2 linked regions of the Geotalea uraniireducens genome follow. The protein of the gene in region 1 purifies or fractionates together with the protein of each later gene. This does not show direct contact. Links are inferred from orthologs where the notes say so. Each region holds a gene or a part of one and is shown on either strand. Other genes may lie near its edges.

Region 1 (9,928 bases):
GATGAGGTTCTGATTCGGCGTTTTTCAGAGACTCGCCGCCGCCATCCCGCCTTGGAAAGCGGGTCGGTGCCGGAAGGAATCCGGTTCGAGCGCGAACAGCTTGCCGGCTTGCGGCGCCTGGCCACCCAGGTGATCGATACGTCGGAGTTGAATGTCCATCAACTCAAGGAATTGGTGCAGATGCGGGTGATGGACGGCAGTGGCCCGCGGCGAATGACGATTCATCTCCAATCGTTCGGTTATCGTTTCGGGATACCTCTTGAGTCGGATCTGGTGATGGATGTTCGCTTTCTGCCGAATCCCTACTTCGTGCCGGATCTGCGTTCTTTACCGGGGATCGATGCCCGGGTACGGAATTTTGTGCTGCGGCAGGAGGCTACCAGCAAGTTCCTGGAGAAATTCAAGGAGCTGTTGGCATTCCTAGTCCCGGCTTACGAGCGGGAGGGAAAATCGTATCTGACGATCGCCATCGGCTGCACCGGTGGTCGTCACCGGTCGGTCGCCCTGGTCGAGGAGCTGCGCGAATCGTTTGCCGCACAAGGTGTAACGGTTAAAATCACCCACCGTGATATGGAAAAAGGATAAAGATTATGGTTGGTTTAGTGCTTGTGACCCATGCGAATATTGCCGGCGAACTGCTGCGGGCTGCCGAGATGATTGTCGGCCCGATCGATCATGCCGAGGCTGTCGGAATCAGTTCCAGCGATCAGGCCGATTCGATCATGGAGGAGATTGCGGCGGCCGTCAGCCGGGTGGCCGAGGGGGGGGCGGTCATTATGACCGACATGTTTGGCGGTACCCCGTCCAATATGAGCCTTTCGCTGCTCGAAAGCGACCGTATCGAGGTGTTGACCGGCGTTAACCTGCCGATGGTAATCAAGTTTGCGGCCGAGAGAGGAGAGGGGAACGTGACAGAACTCGCCAAATCGCTCAAAGAGTGCGGCCGTGAAGCAATTGCAGTAGCTGGAGATTATCTCAGGTAACAAGGGGAAGTGGCATAATGCTCGTTCGGGAATTTACCATCGTCAACAAGCTGGGGCTCCATGCACGAGCTTCGGCATTACTGGTGAAAACCACCAGCAGATTCGGTTCCGAGATCAAGATCGCCCGCGAAGGCGTTGAAGTTAACGGTAAAAGCATCATGGGGATCATGATGCTGGCAGCGGCGATGGGGACTGTCATCACGGTCAAGGTCGACGGTGAGGACGAAACTGAGGCGATGGCCGCCCTGGAAGAAATCATAACCAATGGCTTTGGCGAGGAATGACAAGATATCTCTCTCGGGGATAGGGGCTTCACCCGGCATTGCCATCGGCACGGTCCGGCTGACTGATCGGAGTCGTGTTGCGGTAGTGGAGAGTGCCATCTCCCCTGAGCAGGTGCCGGTGGAAATCGAGCGGTTCAGAGCGGCACTTGCCAAGGCCCGGCACGATCTCGAAGCGCTTAAGGAGCAGATTGCCGCTACCAAGGGCCATGAACATCTCTACGTCATTGATACCCACCTGTTGATTCTCGAAGATTCCATGCTTGTCCAGGGGACTGTTGACCTGATCGGGGTGGAACGGATTAACGCCGAAGCTGCACTCAAAAGAAACCTGCTTAAATTCAAAGATTTTTTTGCCAGCATAGAAGATGAGTATCTGCGTGAGCGGGTCGTCGACGTAGAGACGGTCATTGAGCGGATCCTGCGGAATATGGTCGGCAAACGCCACGAACCGATCAGTGCCATCGACGAAAAGAAGGTGGTTATTGTCGCCCACGATCTGTCCCCTACTGATGTCCTGCAGATTGACAAGAGCAAGGTCGTCGGCTTCATTACCGATCTCGGCGGCCGGACTAGTCATAGCGCCATCCTGGCCAGGGCCCTGGAAATCCCGGCTGTCGTTGGCTTGGAAGACCTGACCGGCGAGGACCTCGATGGATTGCCGGTCCTCATCGACGGTACCGATGGCACGGTAGTGATCAATCCCGACCAGGAGACGTTCCGTGACTATCTACGCCGCAAGCAACATTACGAATATATCGAGCAGGAACTCAGAAAACTGAAAGATCTTCCTGCCGAGACGACCGACGGTTATCGGATCGCCCTGCTGGGCAACCTGGAGTTTCCCGAAGAAGTCCCCTCGCTCAAGGAACATGGCGGGCAAGGCGTCGGCCTTTACCGCACGGAAATGCTGTTTCTGAATCGCGCCGGCGGAGCCGACGAGGATGAGCAGTTTCGTGCCTATGCCGCCATGGTTGCTTCGCTGGCTCCCCTTCCGGTGACCATTCGGACGCTCGATATCGGCGGTGACAAAATTGCCGCCGATCTGCATCTCGAAGATGAGATGAACCCGGCCCTCGGATTGCGGGCCATCCGCCTGTCGCTGCGCCGGCCGGAGCTTTTCAAGACCCAGTTGCGGGCGATCCTGCGGGCCAGTGCCCTTGGCACAGTCCGCATCTTTTTCCCGATGATTTCCGGGATCGAAGAGATTCGCCTGGTCAAGGTGTTGCTGGCAGAGGCCAAGGACGAACTGCGCCGCGCAGAAATCCCTTTCGACGAGGCTATCGAGATCGGCATCATGATCGAGATCCCGTCGGCGGTGGTCATTGCCGACCTGCTAGCCAAGGAGGTTGATTTCTTCAGTATCGGGACCAATGACCTCATCCAGTACACTCTGGCCATCGACCGCACCAACGAGCATCTGGCCCACCTGTTCCAGCCCCTTCATCCCGCGGTGCTCCGGTCGCTGCGGTCGGTTGTCGACGCGGCACATAACGCCGGGATCCGCGCCTGCATGTGCGGGGAGATGGCCGGCGAGCCGGCGTACTTGCCGGTGCTCCTCGGGCTCGGTTTCGACGAACTGTCCATGAACGCTGCGTCCATTCCCCGGGTCAAGAAGATCCTGCGCCGCGCCGCCAAGACTGACGCCGAGCGTCTCATCGCCACTCTCCTGACGTTTTCCACGGTGGCTGAAGTCGAGCAGTTCCTCAAGGCGGAAATTGCCGCCCGTTTTTCGGAGAGTTTCGACTGATTTTTTCGCCCCTTCCGTCCCTTTCTCCCTTGACAAAACGGGCTGGCCGCCCGTACAATTCCTCTTCTTTGAGCCAGAAAAAGCGTAAAAATGCGTGAGGAGGAATAACGTACGATGGAAATGAAAGATTACATTTTCACGTCGGAATCCGTTTCCGAAGGGCATCCGGACAAGGTTGCCGACCAGGTATCGGATGCGATTCTCGATGCGATTATCTCCCAGGACCCCCGTGCCCGGGTCGCCTGTGAAACCCTCGTGACGACCGGGATGGCGGTGATTGCCGGTGAAATCACCACCAGCGCCGTTGTCGACTACCCGAAGGTGGTTCGCGAAACCATCAAGGATATCGGTTATAACGACTCCGCTATGGGGTTTGACTGGGAGACCTGCGCCGTCCTCGTTTCGATTGACAAGCAGTCCCCGGATATCTCCCAAGGGGTCACCGAAGGAGAGGGGATGTTCAAGGAGCAGGGCGCCGGCGATCAGGGATTGATGTTTGGTTATGCCTGCGATGAAACCCCTGCGTTGATGCCGATGACCATCATGTATGCCCATCAGCTTACCCAGCGGCTGGCTGAAGTGCGGAAAAACGGCGTACTCAACTTCCTCCGTCCCGACTCCAAGTCGCAGGTTTCGATCCAGTATGTGGATGACAAGCCGGTACGGGTCGATACGGTGGTCATCTCCTCGCAGCACACCCCCGAAGTCTCCCATGAAACCATCAAGGAGGGGATTATCGAGGAGGTGGTCAAAAAGATCATTCCGGCGCAGCTGATGGATGACAAAACCCGCTTCCTGATCAACCCGACCGGCCGCTTCGTCATCGGCGGCCCGATGGGCGACTGCGGCCTTACCGGCCGAAAAATTATCGTCGACAGCTACGGTGGGCACGGCGCCCATGGTGGTGGGGCTTTCTCCGGCAAGGACCCGTCCAAGGTCGACCGATCGGCTGCCTATATGGGCCGTTACGTGGCAAAGAACCTGGTGGCCGCCGGCCTCTGCAGCAAGTGCGAAGTCCAGGTCGCCTATGCCATCGGGGTTGCCGAACCGGTGTCGGTGATGGTCGATACGTCGGGTACCGGCAAAATCCCGTCCAAGCGGATTGCCGAGATCGTCCGTGAGGTCTTCGATCTTCGTCCCCGGGCGATTATCGAGCAGCTCGACCTGCTCCGGCCGATCTATCGCAAGACTGCCGCTTACGGCCATTTTGGCCGGGAGCTGCCGGAATTTACCTGGGAGCGGACCGACAAGGCGGAGATTATTCGTCAGAAGGCGGGGCTGTAGGCCGCTGGCGATCAGGATAATTGACGGTACATGCCGTGCGACGGGCCGGGGGAGGTGTTCCCTGGCCCGTTTTACTTTCAGGAGGGGTGGCGGTTTAGGACGGTACTTTGTCAGCTCCCCCGCGGGTGAAGCGGTAGCCGACGCCGCGGACCGTCTGAAAATAGACCGGTTGCGCCGGATTGGGCTCGAAATACTTGCGGAGGCGCACAATAAAATTGTCGAGGGTCCTCGTTTCGGTGTCGGAGGTATATCCCCAGACGTTTTCGAGGATATCTTTCCGCGTGATTGCCTGCCCCTCGCGCTGGAAGAAGAGGGCGAGCATCTTGACTTCGAGTTCGGTCAGGTCGATCTCGCCCTGGGCGGTCCGGGCGTGGTACGAAAGCAGGAATATCTCGTTGTCGCCAAAACGGTATCCCTCTTCGATGGGTTCGGGACGATACCAGGAAGAGCGGCGGAGCATGCCACCGACCCGGAGCAGGAATTCGCTGAGACTGAAGGGCTTGGTCAGGTAATCGTCGGCACCGCTCTGTAGCCCGATGACCCGGTCGCCTTCATCGGCCCGGGCAGTGAGAATGAGGATCGGCACCCTGGCATCCATGGTGCGGACCCTTTCACAGACCGTGAAGCCGTCGATACCCGGCAGCATGACGTCAATGATCAGCAGGGCAAAGCGGTCGATAGCCAGCCGTTCGAGCGCTTCCTCGCCGCTCTCGACGTGGCTGACCCGATACCCCTCCTGCTCCAGGTTGAAGCAAATCCCCCGGGCGAGATGCATTTCGTCTTCGACGAGCAGGATATGCGGTTGCTCTTCCGCCATGGCCGTCCTCTCAATCGACCAGCGGGATGGCCAGGTGAAAGCTGGTCCCCTTGCCGATTCCGCCACTGGTTGCGGTGATGGTCCCCCCGTGTTCCCTGATGACCGTCTTCACGATGTACAGCCCGAGGCCGGTGCCGCGGATATTTTCCCCCTGGCGCCGCACCCGGTAGAACATTTTGAAGATTTTCTTCAGCTCATCCGCTTCGATCCCCTTGCCGTTATCGCTGAAGGTCAACAGTCCATACCGCCCTTTGCGCCGCAGCACGACCTGGATTTCCGGGGAGGTGGGGCTATAGAGGATGGCGTTCTCGAACAGGTTGCGCAGAGCGGTTTCCATCCCGTCCGTGTCGATCGCCGCCCGCAATCCTTCCTGGATGTCGAGACCGATGCTCCCTCCCTCGGGAAGTTTACTCCGCTGCTGCTCCAGATAGCGGGTGAGGAAAGCTGAAAAATCGATCACCGGATACTGGGGAGCACGCCGGCGCTGCTCGATCTTGGCCGCCATCAGAAAATTGCTGATCAGGTTATCGAGCCGCTCGATGTCTTCCAGCATGGTGTCGAGAAAGCGCTCCAGTTTTTCGGGCGGCGGCTTGCGCAGCCTGATGGTTTCCAGATGGAGCTTGATGGAGGCGAGGGGTGATTTCAGTTCGTGGGTGACCTGGGAGATGAACTCTTTCTGCTCCCGGTAGAGGGTCGACTGGCGGCGCCAGAAAAGGAAGATCACGTAAACGCCGGCCAGAATGATCACCAGCAGGATCAGCCCTTCGACCAGGACCACCCAGTCGAAGCCGCGGCCGAGCAGTTCCGGGCGGTAACGCTCCGCCAGGGCGCGAAACTCCTTGTGCCGGCCGACAAACCAGTAGATCCAGAAAAAGACCAAAAGCCCCCAGACAACCTGGATGCCGATCAGGGCGTAGAGCGGAGTGAACAGTCTCTTGAGCCATCTCATGGCTTTGATGTAACACCCCCCCGGCGAGTTTGCAAGCGGTTTCCTTTTACATAACTATTACACCGGCCATGTTCGCCTTTCTGCTATCTTTACTGGGACGATATCCACTCTGGCAAGGGGATCGAAATGATCGGACCGTTGAAGATCGGTAAACATGAAGTACAGTATCCGCTCATTCAGGGCGGGATGGGGGTACGCATCTCGGGGTGGCGGCTGGCTGGCAGTGTGGCTGCCTGCGGTGGCGTCGGGCTGGTGGCCGCGGCGGGGATTTCCCTGAACAGCGGGCTCTTTACCGGCGACAACTTCCTCCAGTCCAATCCGGCCGCTCTGCGGGAGGAGTTACGCAAAGCCTATACCCTGGCTCCCGCGGGGGTTATTGGCGTCAATATCATGGTGGCCCTTACCGATTACGAAGAGCTGGTCCGGGCGGCTATCGAGGGTGGCGCCAAAGTCATCGTCTGTGGTGCCGGCTTGCCGCTCTCGCTCCCCGAACTGACCGCTCACGCTCCCGATGTTGCCCTGGTGCCGATCGTCTCGTCGATCCGGGCCGCCCAACTGATCGCCAAAAAATGGGAAAAAGGTTTCGCCCGGCTCCCCGATGCCGTGGTCGTGGAAGATCCCGATACTGCCGGCGGCCATCTGGGAGAGAAGCTGGAGAACATTGGCACCGGCAGCTACGACCAGTATGGGACGGTACGTGCCGTCAAGGAATTTTTCCTGGCCGAATACGGCCGGCAGATGCCGGTGATTGCCGCCGGTGGCATCTGGAGCCGGGAAGATCTTCACCATGCGCTGGCGGAGGGGGCTGACGGAGTTCAGATGGCCAGCCGCTTTGTCCCGACGGTTGAGTGTGATGCGGATGACACCTATAAGGAAGCCTATCTTCGCTGTCGTAAGGAGGATATCGGCCTGATCATGAGTCCGGCCGGACTGCCGGGCCGGGCGATCATCAGCAATCAGGAGCAGATTGTTCTCCACGACCAGTTGCAGGGGACAATGTGCAACAATGGCTGTCTGAAGAAGTGCTCGTACAAAGAAACCGGGGAACGGTTTTGTATTGTCAGTGCCCTTGATCGAGCGCAACGGGGCGATGTCGAATCGGGACTGGTATTTTGTGGCTCCAATGCCTGGAGGGCTGAACGGATCACCACGGTTCGGGAGGTCTTCGACGAGCTTTTTGCCGAACAACAGGTTGGCGAGGAGGCGGCATAACGACCGATAATGCTGCACGTTGCTGGTATTTTACCGCGATGATGTTATTCTCTTCCGTAACCGGCATTTGCTTGGGACGAAAGTCTGTCATTTATTTCGCGTTCGGGTAAGGGGGGGCTATGAAAAGATTCGTGTCGATCGTGGTTGCAGGGCTCTTGTTGATGATGACGTCGGCGGCGATGGCCGCGTCGGACGGAAAGGGGACGAAAGCCGAAGCAAAGGCACTGGTGGAAAAGGCAATTGCCTACGTCAAGGCCCATGGCAAAGAGAAGGCCTTCGTCGAGTTCAGCAATCCGAAAGGGCCGTTCGTCAAGGGCGATCTCTATATCTTTGCCGTTGGCTTTAACGGGGTCTTTCTTGCCCATGGCGCCGACCCGTCGCTGATCGGCAAGAATCAGCTTCAGTCCAAGAATGAGAATGTCCGGCTCGTGACCATCGGCCTGATCGAAACCGCCCAGAAAGGCGGCGGCTGGTACAATTACAAGTGGCCAAATCCGAAAACGCACGTCATGCAGCGCAAGTCCTCGTTTATCAAAAAGGTTGACGACTCGGTCTTCATCGGCTGTGGTGTGTATTATTAATCAGTCAATCTCCGCTGTAACCGCCCTCCGGCATGCTGCCGGAGGGCTTTTTTGTGTCGGGGCCGATTCTCTTTTGACCGTCACTGACGGACATGATATATAAAACAGTCAATCTGCAGAGCAACGGAGGATAAACAATGGTTTCAACGGTAAATCCGGGTGCCGCAACGGCGGCCGGGGATTACGTGGTAAGCGACATTGCGCTGGCCGGCTGGGGACGGAAAGAGATGACCATCGCCGAGACAGAAATGCCGGGGCTGATGGCGATTCGCGAAGAGTACGCGGCTGCGCGGCCGCTCAAGGGGGCCCGTATCGCCGGGTCGCTCCATATGACCATCCAGACGGCGGTATTGATCGAAACCTTGGCCGCTCTCGGTGCCGAGGTCCGCTGGGCATCGTGCAACATTTTCTCCACCCAGGACCATGCGGCTGCCGCGATCGCGGCCAGCGGCATTCCGGTCTTTGCCTACAAGGGTGAGTCGCTGGAAGAGTACTGGGAGTTCACCCACCGGATTTTCGAATGGAATGACGGCGGTACGCCGAACATGATCCTCGACGATGGCGGCGATGCGACGCTGCTGGTGCACCTCGGGAGCGCGGCGGAAAAGGATTCAACCGTCGTGGCCAATCCGACCTGCGAAGAGGAAGAGTATCTCTTCGCTGCCATCAGGAAGCGGTTGGCGACTAAGCCCGGTTGGTACACTAAGCTGGCGGAAAACATCCGCGGCGTCACCGAGGAGACTACCACCGGTGTTCACCGTCTCTATCAGATGCACAAGGAAGGGCGGCTGAAATTCCCGGCGATCAACGTCAACGATTCGGTCACCAAGTCCAAGTTCGACAACGTTTACGGTTGCCGCGAATCGCTGGTCGACGGTATCAAGCGGGCCACCGACGTGATGGTGGCCGGCAAGGTGGCGGTGGTCTGCGGTTACGGCGAGGTCGGCAAGGGGAGCGCCCAGGCGCTGCGCGGGCTGCAGGCCCAGGTCTGGGTCACCGAGATTGATCCGATCTGCGCCCTGCAGGCAGCCATGGAAGGGTACAAGGTCGTGACCATGGAGTACGCCAGCGACAAGGCGGATATTTTTGTCACCACCACCGGCAATATCAACGTCATTACCCATGAGCACATGAAGCGGATGAAAAACAACTCGATCGTCTGCAACATCGGCCATTTCGACAACGAGATCGAGGTTGCCTCCCTGCGCCAGTACCAGTGGGAGAACATCAAACCGCAGGTCGATCATATTATCTTCCCCGACGGCAAACGGATCATTCTGCTGGCCGAGGGACGGTTGGTCAACCTGGGATGCGCAACGGGGCACCCCTCCTACGTGATGTCCTCCTCCTTCGCCAACCAGGTGCTCGCCCAGATCGAACTCTTCTGCAATCCCGGGGAGTATCCGGTCGGGGTCTACATCCTCCCCAAACACCTGGATGAAAAGGTGGCCCGGCTCCAGCTTTCCAAACTGGGGGCAATGCTCACCGAACTGACTGATCAGCAGGCGGCGTATATCGGCGTGCCCAAAGAAGGCCCGTACAAGCCGGAGCATTATCGCTACTAACCGTTTTCGTGACAATTGAGCAGCACAAAAAAGCCGCCGCGGTGTAAGTCGCGGCGGCTTTTTTGTGCCGGAGCGGCAGCGAGCGGAAAGTTCTCAAGCTTTGCCGCCGCCGGTCGATAGGAAAAGGGATTGCCTGCGCGGGCCGATCCCGTGCGGCACGATTCTGAATCTTGAGGGAGGAACGGATGGGAATGAGAACATTGATCGGGAGCATGGTGCTGCTTCTGGCGACGGCAGCTTCTGCCCGGGCGATGGGGATCGAGGCGGCCGTCGGGGTCTGGAACCAGTCGCCGCGGGGAGATATTGCCTATCAGGGGACCAGTCTCGACCTTAAGAACGAATTGAAGTATGGCAGTGAAACTCGCCTGATGGGGCGGATCAAGGTGGAGACGCCGTTCTTTCTCCCCAATCTTTATCTGATGGCGACGCCGATGGAGTTTAAGGAGCAGGGAGAAAAGAGCGGGACCTTCGATTTCGGCGGCACCACTTTTTCCGGCAACGTTCCT
Region 2 (9,955 bases), 1.5 Mb from region 1 along the record:
TGATGGCCGTAGCCGCAATACAGGTCTTCATGAAATCCCTTCGTGATACCCCGTCACGAAGTGCAGCTTCTTTTCCCATAACCCCCCCTATTTTTGTGATGCGCGATATGTTCGTAGCGCTTTGCGCTATTACCGAGGCCAATTTCCGCGCTTTTGATTAATTTATTTTAATTCTATTTGCCTTGTCGATTTCGTAAACATCAACTTGTATGCCAACCGCGCAACAACCGTTAATCATTTTTTATTAGCACACAAGATGCTGTTTTTGTTTACATTTTTTCTACATTACAAAATAGAACCTGACGTTTACACCAATATTTTCGGCGCATTTTGCCCATCTATGTATCATTCTGTCTCGCAAGATGTGACATTTTGGCCAAACTGTCAACAGAAAATGCAGCGCATTTCTACCCGCAACTTCTCATAATAAATTACAATATGGTAACAGTGTACAATAATCGCACGGAAATATTACGATAATCACCGTAATTACCGGCAATTTTACCCGGTAACGTTTTTATATCTATTAAGTAAAATTATGATTAGAACGGCTTGGCTGGCATGGCAGGCGTTCCGACTGCTGACGGTCAAAGCGGCGCAACGGGCACATTCCGCAGCGCGCAACAGACTGATCTAGCGACCGAATTTTACCGGATCGCCATATTCTTGCGGTAACGAATGAGAGAGAATGCGGTGGGGCAGGCCGGAGAAGTCAATTTCCCGGCAGGGGTGAACGTGGCGGGGAAAAGCGGCAAGCGGCGGGTCGACGACGGCGGCGGGCGGGTGGTAAGCGACGCCGGCGCCGCAAACCCGCCGGGCGTGATTTAGCGGGGGCAGGCCCGGTCGAGGCCGGGCAGATCGCTCTCCCGGTCGGACCGCTCTCCCTCCCGCAGCTGGTAATAGTCCGCCGGCGTATTGATGTTCCGGAACGAGTCGAACCCGGGGTCGAGGGCGGCAATCTGCTCCCGGTTGAAGCGGTTGACGTTCGCCCGGCCGAAGAAGGAAACGATCCGCCGCTCGCCGGCGAGCAACGTCGTTTCGATGGCCGCCAGACAGCCCTTGCCGTAGACCGCGTGGAGCGGTTCCAGGCCGTGCGGGCTTTCGGGGATCAGTACGCAGCCAGGGTCGGCCTGGGAAGCCAGCTGCCGGATCAGCGCGCTGTTGAGATAGGGCATATCGCAGGCTACGGCAAAGATTGCCGGGTTGGCGCTGTGGAAAAGCCCGGCATGGATGCCCGCCAGCGCCCCCATCCCGGGATAGACGTCGGCAACCTTGGCACAGGGGAGGAAATCGTACTGCTCCGGGGTATTGGTGACGATCAGCACCTCGGTGAAAATTTCGGCCAGCTGGCGATAGATCGCCTCGATGAAGCGGCCACCGCGGTATGGCAGCAGCGCCTTGTTGCTCCCCATCCGGCTCGACTCACCGCCAGCAAGGATCACCCCGGTGACGCCGGGGATCTGCCCGGCCGCCGCCCGGCGGGACAGCTCGACCGGCGGCCGGCCGAAGGGGACGGTTTCGCCGCCCGCAACGCCCGCCAGCCGCTCATGATGACTGTAGACGGTAAATTTCCCCCCCCGCAGGTAGCCGACCAGCACGATGCCGGCCTGTTCGCAGCCGGCGGCCGCCAGGTCCGTCGGCGAAGTGCGCGAGGCGATCAGGCCGATACCGAGCCGGGCCGCCTTGGCGACCATCTCGGTGGAAACCCGCCCCGAAGTGACCAGCATCTTCCCGGCCAGGTCAACCCGCTTGAACAGTGCTTCGCCGGCGATCCGGTCGAGGGTGTTGTGCCGCCCCAGGTCCTCGGCATAGAAGAGGAGCGCCCCGTCGGCATCCCCCACCGCTGCCGAATGGCTGCCACCATGGCTGCGATAATTCTCTGCCCGGCCGGCCAGCTCGTCCATCAACCGGAACAGCGCCGCCGGGGCGAACCGCTCCCCGCTCCCCCCCGGCACGGCGGCGGCCGGCTGCGGCAGGGCAAAAGTGATCCCGGTGCCGCACCCCGAGGTGAGGATCGGCCGGAGCCGCTCCGGCAGCTCCCCCCGAATCCGGACATTGGCGATGCCGAATTCCTCGCAGACCGCCAGCAGGTCGAAGTCGTCGACCGATGCCACGAACCCCTGCAGCCGCAGGAACCCGGCCACCAGATAGCGGAGATCGTGGGGGGAGGCGATCAGGGTCGCCAGCTCCCGATCGTTGACCCGCAGGACAAGGGGAAACTCCCGGACGATGGCGACCCGTTTTTCTTCGAGCCGGCCATTGCTATAGGTATAGAGAGTATTCATGCAAGTCTCACTTTAGCCGCAGAGGGGAAGATCGCGATGACGCGGGAATCGGGGCGGTAAGGGGGGGGGTAGTCTTACAGCCTTTCCCGGCACGCGCCGTCCCCTCTGCGGCAGACGGTTGTACGGTTATGTTATGCTTCGCTCGGCGAACCGTGCCCCTCGCCAGGCCGGCCGACCTTGCGGAACCGGTCGGGAATCGTGTAGTCGGTCGCCTCGGGATGGTGCTCGAAGATCGGGAAGTACTTGGCGATCAGGACGAAGAAAAGGATATGGGCGGCAATGATGCCGATCGTCACCAGCGATTCGAGGAGCGACGGGACGTAGATCTGCTGGTTGGCCTGTTCCATGCCGAACATCGAGACGTTGAAGCGGTTGAGGACCAGGCCGAAGATCACCATGCTTGCCGCCCGCAGCTGCAACCGCTTGTCGGTCTTGATCCGCTTGCCGAGGTAGAGGGAAAACGGCATGAAGACCCCGACGATCATTTCGGTGGCGAAGAGCGCCGTCAGTACCGGCCGGTCGAACAGCGGCCCGTGCCGGAGAAAGAGCAGCGCGTAGAGCTTCACCACGATGTAGACCCCCATCACCCAGGGGATGATCCGGGTCAGCGTCGCCAGCAGCTCGGACTCGTCGGGCTGCCCCATATACTTATGGACCAGGCTCGCCTCGAAGATAACGATCGACAAGCCGGTAAAAATCGCCGAAAGCCAGAACTGGAGCGGCAGGAGCGGATTGTACCAGAGGTTGTGCAACTTGTCGACGGCGATCAGGAAGAAGGTGCCGAGGGTCGACTGGTGGAGGGTGGAGATCATCGCCGCCAGGATGGCGAAGGGGATCTCCAGGGTCCGCAGCAGCCGCAGCGGAATGTGCCAACCGAACTTCTCGGAAACCGGGTGAAGGAATTCGAGGGTCAGGACGGTGGTATACGCCATGACGCACATCGAGACTTCGAACATCGGCGAGTGGACGTTCCAGTAACGGAGGACGTTGATCCCCCGTTGCGGCTGCCCCAGGTCGAGCAGCAAACCGATGCAGACCAGCGAATAGCCGAGGAAACCGGTGACGATAGCCGGCCGGACCAGCGGCTCTAGCTTCTTGATGTGGCAAACATGGGCGACGACACCGATGGTGAAGGCCCCCGCCGCCAGCGGCACGGCGGTGACGACGTCGAAAGAGATCCAGAGCCCCCACGGGTAGGTGTCGTTCAGGTTGGTGGTCACCCCGAGGCCGAAGATGAAACGGATCATGGCGGACAGCGCCCCCATCCCGACGAGGACCATCATCAGCTTGATGAAGCGATGGTACCCCTTTATCTCATTCATGATGATTCGTGCTGCGGTCATTAAATCCTCCCGTAGAGACAGGTCCGTAGGGGCGGGTCCGGGACCCGCCCCTACATTTTATTTATCCTTTTCCTGCATCCCTTCCTCTTCCTTCCTGATCCGGTCCTTGCGGTGCTGGAACCAGGAGATGGCCGAAAGGGTGCCGCCAACGGTCAGGAAGATTCCCGGGACCAGCCGTAGCGCCTGCCAGGTGTAGGAAGGGAGCGGCCGTTTGGTGATCTTCTTGAAGCCGAGTTCGTCGAGCGGCTGCTGGGTGAGGTAGAGGACGCCGGTCCCCCCCGCCTCTTCCTTGCCGTAGATGGTTTTGTAGTAGCGCTCCGGCTTGGCGGCGATCCGCCGGCTGGCTTCCTTGAGCATCTCGTCGCGGCTGCCGTAGGTGATGGCGGTTGGGCAGGCGGTGGCGCAGGCCGGTTCCAGCCCGGCCTTCACCCGGCTGTAGCAGCCAGTGCACTTCTTCACCAGCGGGAAGGCCTTGCTCCATTCGTACTTCGGGACGCCGAAGGGACAGGCGACCATGCAGAACCGGCAGCCGATGCACTTCTTGGAGTCGTAGACCACCGGCCCTTCCGGCGTCTTGTGAAAGGCGCCGACCGGGCAGACCGAGGCGCAGGCCGGCTCGTTGCAGTGCATGCACATCTCTTTGTAGAAGGCGAACTCGTTCTGGCCGTGCTTCTCATAGTCCTTGAACTTCACCCGGGTGAAGGTGTACTCGGACATCTGCGGCGGATTCTGGTACCCTTCGCCGCTGAAGAAGGTGGTCTTTTCCGCCTTGAGCTGGTTCCACTGTTTGCAGGCCACCTGGCAACCGCGGCAGCCGGTGCATTTGGTCGTGTCGATCAGAAACGACCTGGTTTGGGCATAGTTGACGGTTCCGGCACTCATGCGGCCTTACCCCCTTTCTCGATATTGCAGAGGAACGCCTTGAATTCCGGTATTCCGGTATTGGCGCAGCCGACGGTCGGCGTCAGGACATTGCCGCTATCGCCGGTAGCCAGCCCGGCATAGCCGAAATGCCACGGCATGCCGACCTGCTCGATTTCCCGCCCCTGGACTAGGAACGGCTTGAGCCGGGCAGTGACCAGCGCCCGGGCCTGGATGCTCCCCCGCTCGGTGGTCACCGTCACCCGATCGCCGTTGGCGATCCCTTTCCGTCCCGCCAGGGTTTCGCTGATCTCGACGAACATGTCGGGAACCAGCTCCACCAGCCATGGCAGGCTCCGGGTCATCGCCCCCGCCTGCCAGTGCTCGGTTACCCGGTAGGTGGTGCCGACATAGGGGAATTTGGCGGTGTCGCTGGAGACGTTCTTCGGCACCTTGACCACCGGGTTGTTCTGGACCCGGGAAAGCAGGTTGCGGGCCGGACTCTCCACCGGTTCGTAATGCTCGGGGAAGGGGCCGTCCTTCATGTCGAGCGCGTAGAGACGGCCGTGCCCCTCGGGGAACATGATGAACGGGTAGCGCCCCTCCTTGTCGTCGGCCATCGGCGGCCAGGGACCGTCGGGGACATCCCCCTGCCACTTCTTCTCCAAGGGGTTCCAGGCAATGACCGTCCGTTGCGGATTGAACGGCTCCCCCTTCGGATTGACGGAGGCCCGGTTGTAAATGATCCGACGGTTCACCGGCCAGGCCCAGGACCACTTGGGGAACATGCCGAGACCGGTCGGGTCGGCAGGATCGCGGCGAGCCATCAGGTTCCCCTCCTTGGGATAGGAACCGGAGTAGATCCAATTGCCGGAAACGGTGGAGCCGTCGTCCATCAGATACTTGAAGCCCGGCACCTGCTCGCCGGCCTTGAATTCGAGAACCTTGTCCTTCTCCTTGACGGTCACGTCGCGGGTGAAGTAGCCGTTGATCTCCTTGGCCACCTGATGAACGTCCGGCTCATGGCCGGGGCCATAGTTCCAGGCAAGCGTGGTGATCGGCTCGGGGAACGCGCCCCCTTCCTTCTGGTAGAGCGCCTTCACCCGTTTGCAGAACTCGTCGATGATATGGAGGTCGCTGCGCGCCTCCCCCACCGGCTCGATGGCCCGGTAACGCCACTGGACCCAGCGGCCCGAGTTGGAGATGGACCCTTCCTTCTCGACGGAGGAGGCGGCCGGAAGCATGAAGACTTCGGTCTGGATATCCTTCGGATTGACCCCGGGACGTTTCCAGAAGATCGAGGTCTCGGTCTCCCAAAGGTCGACGGTGACAAGCCACTTCAGCTTGCCGAGCGCCTCCCGGGCATGGCCGGAGTCAGGACCGCCGACCGCCGGGTTCATCCCCATGCAGACCAGTCCTTCCAGCTCACCCCTGCCCATCTTCTCCATAATCTTCACGTAGGAGTAGTTCCCCATCCGCTTGGGAAGGTAGTCGTAGCAGAAGTCGTTCTCGCTGGTGGCGCTATCGCCGTACCAAGCCTTGAGGAGGCTGGTCATGTACTTGGGGGTATTCCCCCACCAGTTGGCGCTTTTCGGGTCCTTGGTCTTCGGCGTCCACTTCTCGGTGTACGCCTTCAAATCCACGTTGTCGAACTCCGGCGACTTGAGGTAACCGGGGAGGATATGGAAGAGGAGCGCATAGTCGGTGGAACCCTGGACGTTGCTCTCGCCGCGCAGCGCATTCACCCCGCCGCCGGCGATGCCGATGTTCCCCAACAGCAGCTGGAGCATCGCCACTGCCCGGACGTTCTGGCTGCCGTGGGTCGACTGGGTGATCCCCATGGCGTAGAGGAGGGTCCCCGCCCGGTCGGGGCGGCCGGTGCCGCAGAAGGCCTTCGCCACCTTCAGGTAATCGTCCTTCTTCGTCCCGGTGATGGCGCAGACGGTGTCGGCGTCATAGCGGCTGTAATGCTTTTTCAGCAGCTGGTAGACGCACTTCGGGTCCTTCATGCTCATATCGCGCTTCGGCTTGCCGTCGGCAGCGGTGGCGTATGCCCACGATTTCGGGTCGTAGGTCTTTTCCTGGTCGTCGAAGGAGCAGAACATCCCGTCCTGAAAGTCGAACTTCTCGGAGATGATGAAGGTGGCGTTGGTATATTCCCGGACATACTCCTCGTGGATGAGGTGGTTCTGCAGGGCATAGTTCATCAGCCCGCCGAGGAAGGCGATGTCGGTCCCGGGGCGAATCTGGGCATAGATGTCCGCCTTGGAGGAGGTCCGGGTGTAGCGCGGGTCGACCGAGATCAGCGTCGCCCCGTTGTCGAGCGCCTTTTCGATCCACTTGAAGGAGATCGGATGGTTCTCGGCCGGATTGCAGCCGATGGCCATGATGACGTCGGCATTCTTCAGGTCAATCCAATGGTTGGTCATGGCACCACGACCGAATGAAGCCGCCAGACCGGCGACTGTCGACGAGTGTCAAAGTCGGGCCTGGTGCTCGATCTGCCCCAGGCCCATCGCCCGGCCGAACTTCACCCAGAGGTAGCACTCTTCGTTGTCGAGGCCGGCGCCGCCGAAGAAGGCCATCCCATCGGTCCGGTTGACGACATATTCCTTGTTGTCCTTCTTGTTCAGCTCGGTCTTCTTGAACGATGCATCGCGGGTATCCTTCATCCGCCGGGCGATCCGCTCCAGCGCCCAGTCCCACGACTTCTCCTCCCACCGGTCCGAGCCGGGGGCGCGGTACTTCACCTTCTGCAGCCGCCGCTCGTTGTTGGCGATCTGGAACAGGGCGCTCCCTTTGGGGCAGAGCGCCCCTTGGTTGATCGGATGCTGCGGGTCTCCCTCGGCGTTGACGACCTTGCCGTCCCGGGTATGGACGATCAGGCCGCAGCCGACCGAACAGAACGGACAGATGGTGGTCGTCATCTTCGTTCCGCTCGTCCGGAGTTCGGGAGCATCGACGCTCGCTTCCCCCGGTTTGCCGGAGAGGGCCAGCGCCGCACCGGCCAGTGCCCCCCCTTGCAAAAACTGCCTGCGCGAAATACCCATAAAATTCTCCCCCTTGCCTATCGGGCCGCTGCGGACCCGTGTTGTAAACATTTCGCAGCTATAGGGCAACCTTCGTGCCAAGTTGTTTACAGCAAAATTCACCGCCACTAGTGCATGTAATATCTTACAATTACTACATTGTTGTATTGGCGTTTTTTAACTGATTACCCGACACACATTCCGCTCTTGCAGAAATGTGGCCGGCTGTGTATCATTTTGTCCATTGAGAAACCTTTAATCTGGTCGGGAAAGCCGGTCCGACGACCGGCACGGGACGGAACCATGCTGAAGGCACGCATATTGATCTGTGACGACGAGGAGGGGATCCGCCGCTATCTCCAGAAGATGTTCCAGGCGAGCGAATTCGAGGTCGAAACGTTTGCCGAGGGAACCAGCCTGCTCCAGCGGCTCGAAGGGGGGAGCGACGGCGATGCCGACATCCTGGTCCTCGACGTGCGGATGCCGGACATGGACGGCATCGAGGTGCTCAAACGGGCCAAGAAACTCCGCCCCACCCTGCCGGTGGTGGTGATGACCGCCTTCGGCACCATCGACTCGGCGGTGGAAGCGATCAAGTTCGGCGCCTACGATTACGTGACCAAGCCCTTCCCCAAGGAGAAGATCCTCGGCGTCATCGAAAACGCCCTCGAACTGGATTTGCTGCTGAAGGAGAACCGGGTGCTCAAGGAAGAGCTGAACCGCCCCGACTCGCCGGACAACATCATCTTCGTCAGCGACAAGTTCCGCGAGGTGTACGAACTGACCCTCCAGGTGGCCCAGAGCGACGCCAACATCCTGGTCCTCGGCGAATCGGGCACCGGCAAGGAGCTGATCGCCGGGGCGGTGCACTACAACAGCCCCCGCCGGAGCCGGCGCTTCCTCTCGATCAACTGCGCCGCCCTTTCCGACACCCTCCTCGAAAGCCAGCTGTTCGGCCATGTCCGCGGCGCCTTCACCGGGGCGATCACCACCCAGAAGGGGCTCCTGGAGGAGGCGGACGGCGGGACACTGTTCCTCGACGAGATCGGCGACGTCAGCGCCGCAGTCCAGGCCAAGCTGCTCCGGGTCATTCAGGAGCGCGACTTCATCCCGGTGGGGGCGACCAAAGCCAAGAGCGTCGACATCCGCTTCGTTGCCGCCACCAACAAGAACCTGGCAAAAGAGGTCCAGGAGGGACGGTTCCGCGAAGACCTCTACTACCGCCTCAATGTCATCACCATCGACCTGCCGCCGCTCCGCGAACGGCCCGAGGATATCGAGCCGCTGGCCGAGCACTTCATGAGGAAATACGCCCGACGGATCAAGAAGGAGCTGCGGGGGATCAGCCCGGAGGCACTGCAGCTGTTGCGCAGCTACCGCTGGCCGGGCAACGTCCGGGAACTGGAGAACGTCATGGAACGGGCGGTGATCCTTTCCCGCGGCGACCAGGTTCTTCCCGCGGTCCTGCCGCTCCGCGGCAAGGAGTCCCCTCCCCCGCCCCGGGACAACCGGCTGATCCCCCTGGAAACCGTCGAGCGGGAGCATATCGAGCGGGTACTGCGCCAGACCGGCTACCACAAGAGCCGGACTGCGGAGATCCTCGGCATCTCGCGCAAGACCCTCGACCGGAAGATCGCCGAATATGCCATCGCGCTGGCGGGCCACGCCCGGGGCACGGCGCTGGATTCCTGAATGAGCCACGTCCGTTTCCCGATCAAGCTCAAGCTCACCGCCGCGACCCTTATTCCGCTCTTCGTCGCCACCGGCGTCTGCTGGCTGATCGGTCTCTACGTCATCGACTCCCGCATCCTCAACCAGGCCCAAGAAAAGGTCCGGACCGATCTCAACGCCGCCCAAGCCGTCTACCAGGGAGAAGTCGACCACATCCGCGACGTGGTGAAATTCACCGCCAACAACCCTTTCACTTCGGCAGTCGTTGAAAAGGGGGACCGGCGGATGCTCCACACCATCCTCACCCCGCTCCTCGCCTCCGAGAGACTGGACATCCTGACGGCGGTCAATGCCGGCGGCGAAGTCGTTTTCCGGGCCCGCAACCCGGCCGCCTTCGGCGACGGCAAGGGCGGCGACCCGCTGGTCGCGCGGGCGCTGCACGGCGAACTGGTCGCCGGAACCAAGGTGATTCCCGCCGACGAACTGGTGAAAGAGGGGCGCGAACTGGCCGACAAGGCAACCGTCGCCATCGTCCCCACCCCTCATGCGCGGCAGCGCGACGAACTGGTGGAACGCTCCGGGATGGTAATGGTGGCCGCGGCACCGATCCGTGACCGGCAGGGCCGGATCGTCGGCGCCCTCTACGGCGGCCAGTTGCTTAACGACAACAACCGGCTGGTCGATCGGATCAAGAAGATCGTCTTCGAGGCGGTGGAGTTTCGCGGCCAGGATGTCGGCACCGCCACCATCTTCCTCGGCGATCTGC

Evidence for each region.
Region 2: the proteins of metK (region 1) and QMN23_RS05260 purify together in Escherichia coli (affinity purification with mass spectrometry; 2 studies listed by BioGRID). This does not show direct contact. The link is inferred for Geotalea uraniireducens from one-to-one orthologs.

What each region holds. Positions count from the first base shown.
Region 1 is NZ_AP027151.1:2,608,092-2,618,019, reverse strand. The notes cover bases 2,242-5,213. They hold metK (methionine adenosyltransferase), read left to right. Parts: upstream 2,242-3,128; coding sequence 3,129-4,298; downstream 4,299-5,213. Other genes in these bases: QMN23_RS12235 (sensor histidine kinase), read right to left, coding at 5,126-5,213; QMN23_RS12240 (response regulator transcription factor), read right to left, coding at 4,393-5,115; ptsP (phosphoenolpyruvate--protein phosphotransferase), read left to right, coding at 2,242-3,014. In the rest of the region: RNase adapter RapZ, read left to right, coding at 1-585; QMN23_RS12260 (PTS sugar transporter subunit IIA), read left to right, coding at 591-983; QMN23_RS12255 (HPr family phosphocarrier protein), read left to right, coding at 1,001-1,267; more of ptsP, read left to right, coding at 1,248-2,241; more of QMN23_RS12235, read right to left, coding at 5,214-6,064; QMN23_RS12230 (NAD(P)H-dependent flavin oxidoreductase), read left to right, coding at 6,191-7,276; QMN23_RS12225 (cache domain-containing protein), read left to right, coding at 7,396-7,857; ahcY (adenosylhomocysteinase), read left to right, coding at 7,995-9,422; QMN23_RS12215 (TIGR04219 family outer membrane beta-barrel protein), read left to right, coding at 9,614-9,928. UniProt on the Escherichia coli protein: Catalyzes the formation of S-adenosylmethionine (AdoMet) from methionine and ATP.
Region 2 is NZ_AP027151.1:1,108,559-1,118,513, reverse strand. Bases 2,599-5,597 are described here. They hold QMN23_RS05260 (4Fe-4S dicluster domain-containing protein), read right to left. Parts: upstream 4,511-5,597; coding sequence 3,686-4,510; downstream 2,599-3,685. Other genes in these bases: nrfD (NrfD/PsrC family molybdoenzyme membrane anchor subunit), read right to left, coding at 2,599-3,628. Also shown: QMN23_RS05280 (hydrogenase small subunit), read right to left, coding at 1-79; QMN23_RS05275 (hypothetical protein), read left to right, coding at 679-828; formate dehydrogenase accessory sulfurtransferase FdhD, read right to left, coding at 825-2,285; more of nrfD, read right to left, coding at 2,417-2,598; QMN23_RS05250 (sigma-54-dependent transcriptional regulator), read left to right, coding at 7,822-9,210; QMN23_RS05245 (cache domain-containing protein), read left to right, coding at 9,211-9,955. UniProt on the Escherichia coli protein: Formate dehydrogenase allows E.coli to use formate as major electron donor during anaerobic respiration, when nitrate is used as electron acceptor.